One region of the Pusillimonas sp. genome, then DNA from elsewhere that is predicted to be linked to it. Evidence: predicted binding sites of a transcription regulator. Region 1 holds the regulator's gene; the other holds the start of a gene.
What was found. The regulator LexA, encoded in region 1, represses DNA repair genes until DNA is damaged. The targets are predictions, from matches to a motif close to ACTGTATNNNNATACAGT.
Positions count from the first base shown of each region.

Region 2: imuA (translesion DNA synthesis-associated protein ImuA) is a predicted target of LexA. The motif match lies at 1,450-1,467, and genes of this name have one in related genera.

Region 1 covers NZ_JBIQLE010000019.1:53,029-55,427, forward strand. The annotation lists gene lon (endopeptidase La) at 1-1,002, shown strand, start outside; gene lexA (transcriptional repressor LexA) at 1,266-1,919, opposite strand; gene ACIY1O_RS11740 (amino acid aminotransferase) at 2,044-2,399, opposite strand, start outside.
Region 2 covers NZ_JBIQLE010000002.1:87,253-89,651, forward strand. The annotation lists gene ACIY1O_RS01635 (Y-family DNA polymerase) at 1-778, opposite strand, end outside; gene imuA (translesion DNA synthesis-associated protein ImuA) at 708-1,436, opposite strand; gene ypfH (esterase) at 1,575-2,324, shown strand; gene ACIY1O_RS01650 (NRDE family protein) at 2,305-2,399, opposite strand, start outside.

The DNA.
Region 1 (2,399 bases):
CGTCTTTCGGGCTATACCGAAGACGAGAAAGTCCATATTGCGTTCGACCATCTGCTGCCCAAGCTCATGAAGAACAACGGCGTGCGCGAAGGCGAAATGGAGATCGAAGAAGCCGCCATCCGCGATATCGTTCGTTACTACACGCGCGAAGCGGGTGTGCGGGCGCTCGAGCGCGAAATCAGCAAGATCTGCCGCAAGGTCGTCAAGAAAACCCTCGAGGCCAATCCCCAGACCGGAGGCCGGTCGCGTCGCCGCGCGCCCCAGGCAGATATCGTCAAGGTCATGGTCACGTCCGATAACCTGGCCGATTTCCTTGGCGTGCGTCGTTTCAACTACGGCATGGCCGAAAAAGAGAACAAGGTCGGCCAAGCAACCGGCCTGGCCTGGACGGAGGTTGGCGGCGACCTGCTTACCATCGAAGTGGCGGACATGCCTGGCAAGGGCCTGGTGCAGCGCACCGGCTCGTTGGGCGACGTCATGAAAGAGTCTGTCGAGGCGGCCCGCACGGTTGTGCGCTCGCGTGCCCAAAAGTGGGGTATTCCCAATACGGCCTTTGAAAAACGCGACCTGCACGTTCACTTCCCCGAGGGCGCTACCCCGAAAGACGGCCCCTCGGCGGGTATTGCCATTACAACGGCCACGGTGTCGGCGCTTACAGGCATCCCTGTGCGAGCCGATGTGGCCATGACGGGCGAGATAACCTTGCGCGGAGAGGTCCTGGCCATTGGCGGCCTCAAAGAGAAACTGTTGGCGGCCCATCGGGGCGGCATCAAGGTGGTGCTGATTCCCGAAGAAAACGTCAAAGACCTGGCCGACATTCCCGACAACGTCAAGAACCATCTGGAAATTGTTCCCGTCAGGTGGATCGACCGGGTGCTAGAGGTTGCTTTGCAAGACATGCCGACTCCGTTGTCTGACGAAGAGGTGGCGCGTCTTGCGGCCGAAGCCGTGGCCAGTACCAAGACGGCTGGCGAGGCCACTGGCGGGGCCTTCAAGCACTAGGCAGTATTGCTGCCCGGGTCATGGTGGCTCGGGCGGTATTGCTTTTGTTTGCTTTACAGGAACGCATGGCCCGCAAGGCGGTATGTTTTTACCGCCAGTTAAGCAAAGCGATAGCTGAAAATACGAAGACCGTTAAAAAAGCCCCAGTTTCCTTATATGAACTGCACCCCGAAAGTTGGACGCTGTCTTAACTTTTGGGGTGTTTTCAATGAAGGCGACTGGGGCTTTTTTTAATCTTGTTTATTGAGAAGGCGTTGAAGCGGCTACTGAAGCGGTGTATTGCGAATGAGGCCCACCGCTATGCCTTCGAGCGAGAAATCGTCTTGGGCGGTAACGATGATGGGCTGGAAATCGGGGTTTTCGGGAAGCAGGTGATACGAGCCGCCCGAGCGCTGCAAACGCTTGACGGTGACTTCGTCGCCCAGGCGGGCAACGACGATTTGGCCATTGCGGGCTTCGGATGCTTTTTTTACGGCAAGCAGATCGCCGTCGAGGATGCCGGCGTCGCGCATGCTGAGGCCGTGTACACGAAGAAGGTAATCGGGCGTTTGGGTAAAAAGCGAGGGCTCGACGCCGATTTCGCGTTCGACGTGCTCGGCGGCCAGGATGGGACTGCCGGCAGCCACGCGACCCACGATGGGCAAGAGCATTTGGGCCACGGCCGCCAGGGATGCGGACGGTTCGGGAGCGGTGACCGGTGACGGCGTTAACAGCCGTATGCCGCGTGAGGCACCGGCGGTGAGCTCGATGGCGCCTTTACGCGCAAGGGCGCGTAAATGGTCTTCGGCGGCGTTGGCCGAACGAAAGCCCAGGGCGCGCGCGATTTCGGCTCGCGTGGGCGGAAAGCCGGTGCGAGCGATGTCGTGGGCGATGAGATCGAGTATTTGTTGTTGGCGTTCGGTAAGCTTGATGGCCATGGCGCAATATAGCCTGTGTTTTTGTACAGTTCAGGCATTCTGCGTCAGTTCCATGAAAAAAGCAAGCGGGCGGGGCAAAAGCCGCCCGGCCCGCTTGTCTTGCCATTGCAGCAAATATCAAAGATCAAAGCACTTTCGCGATGGCGTCGGCCACGTAGTCAATATTGCCGCTGTTGAGTGCGGCCACACAGATGCGGCCGCTGGTTACCGCATAAACGCCGTGTTCAACGCGCAGACGCTCGACTTGTTCGGGGGTCAATCCCGAATACGAGAACATGCCGCGCTGATCCAGGACGAAATCGAAATTTTGAGCCACGTTGCGGGCTTTCAGTTTTTCGACAAGCTGCGTGCGAACCGTGCGTATGCGTTCGCGCATCTCGGCAAGCTCTTCGGACCATAGGCCATGCAGCTCGGGAGTATTGAGCACTGCCGCCACCACCGAGCCGCCGTGAGTGGGGGGGTTGGAGTAGTTGGTGCGGA
Region 2 (2,399 bases), on a different contig from region 1:
CCAGTATGTGGGCCACGCCCAATACGGCGTGGACATGCTCCAGACGCTGCTCGGTATCGTAGCGGCGTTGAAAGGTTTCGGGCGGCGATGCCCAGTTATAGAGCGGCGTGTCCAGCCCGTAGGCCGCATCGATGGCTTGCATGGCCTCGGGCCCGGTACGTTGCTGTAGGCCTTTGCGAGGCAAACGGCGCAACTGCCCCAGGGTGAAGCATCCCAGGCCGTTCATCCAGTCGAGCCAGGGCGACAATGCGGGCAAGCAGCCTGGGGACAAGGCATCGAGCCGCCGCGCCAAAGTGGTTAATTTAAGGACGCGTCGTTGCGGGCTTTGAGCTTGCAGAGCCAGCGCCCAAGCCCCTTGGGCGCTGGGCGCCATGGCCAGCCGGGTATTGAGCCCGAGGCCCTGCAGGGCGCGCCGAGCCTTGTGCCATAAAGCGCGGGGGCCGCCAAATAGATCGAGGCTGGCGCTGACATCCATGGCCAGCGAGTGCGGATCAAGAACGGTGATGTCGGGGGTGTACTGCAACAGGCAAAGCAGGGCCTGGCGCAACCCTTCAGCCTCGGCCTGGAGATCGCGCCGACGCAGTACAGCCTGTGGCGCGCGAGCCTGTGCAGTGCCGCGGCGCATGCCGGGCAAAACGCCTGCTTCGCGGGCGGCCGGCGTCAGGGCGCAGACCTGATCGTGATCCAGAACGGCCGCAGCGAGCTTTTTAGTGTTCCATTGAGGAAAAGCGGCGTCGAGGCTGTGAAAGGGCAGATAAAGACTGATCCAAAGAGACATGGTTGACACCAGCGCCGGAATGGGCGCGTTCGGGATGCAGGACGATGGGGATGGCGTGCTCGCAAACGGGCCCGCATCGTTTGACGACGGCGACGTGCAAGCCATGAAAGGCGGGGCTTAGGCCAAGCCTTAACGGAGCAGCGCAAGGCTGGCGGCTTTCGGCCGATGAACGCAGCATGATGAGCAGGGTGTCGCTTTGCCGGGCGGCCACGTGCAAGCGCCGCAGATCTTGAGGCTGGGCGCCGGACGCCCAGCAAAGCAGGGCGGCGCAGGCATTGTGGCGAAGGGCCTGCTCGCAGGCCCAAAGCGTATCGTGGAGGGAATTGCTTTGGACCCAGAAGACATTGTGGTGGCGCAAGCCCCAATTGGCCCAGCACTGGGCATGCACCGCATAGGGCGGCCGGATGAACATAATGCTTCGCTCGCCGCCTAATTGGGCCAGGGCCGGACGCAGCAAGGCGATTTCACCGATGCCCGGACGCTCGAGGGTGAGTTCGACCAAAGACCCTATGGGCCAGCCTTGGCCCGGCAGCTCGGTATCAAGCTGGGCAAAACCAGTGGAAAGCGCGGGGCGCTGCGCCCTGGCAAGCTGGGAGCCTTTCCAGAGACCGGGATGAATGCGCTCGGGGTGGCGAAGCAGTGAAGAAGATGGCTTCATAGGTGGCTTCAATACTGTATTTATATACAGTATATCTTACCGGGTGAAGGCTTTTCCGACCTGATCCTGGGTTTGTCACAAAAGATTTAACTGCTAACCTACACCTATGTTCCAAGCATACGGCGTATAACGATTTTCATGACTACATCTTCAGGCTCCAAAGAGCCGCCTCCGATGCCCCTGATCTACGTGCCCGCACAAGGCGCTCCCAAACAGCTTTTCGTTCTCCTTCACGATGATGCTTCCTCACCGGGGCAGTTAAGCCATCTGGCTCAATCCATCAAACAGGCGTTTCCTCAAAGCATGGTCGTATTGCCCTATGCACCATTGCAAACGACCGAAGATGTTCGCCACTGGTTCGACCAAAACGGCCTGACTGAAGAAAATTATGTGGAGCGGGTTCGGGCGGCTTTGCCGGGGCTGGTCTCACTTATACAGCGCCTTCAAAGGCAATACCAATTCGAAGGAGAGCACACCGCCCTGGCAGGCTTTGGCCAAGGCGCCACCATTGCGCTCGAGGCTGTCCATGCACAGCTCGACCTGGCCGGGCGGGTACTGGCATTTTCGGGCAGCTACGCAAAACTGCCCGACATGGCTCCGCCGGCCACCACACTGCATTTTCTGCACGGCGAAGAAGACCCCATCGTGCCTGTCGATTTCATGCATGAAACCCACAAACATATGGCCGAAATTCAAGGCGACGCCACCCTGGACATTGCTTCGCGAATAGGCCACGAACTGCACGACGCCCTGGTCAGGCAGGCCATCTACAGATTGCAAACCTGTGTTCCGCTACGAAGCTGGAAAAGCGCCCTGGGTGAGTTGCGTAACGAGCCTGAAGGGATCGATCTTCAAGACCTTGATCCGCCTAACCCGACACTGCATTGAACGGCCAGTCGTGGCGTTCGGCGGCCGTGCCTTGGCGATCGTAGGTAATTTCGCTGAAAAAACCGCGGCCTGCCG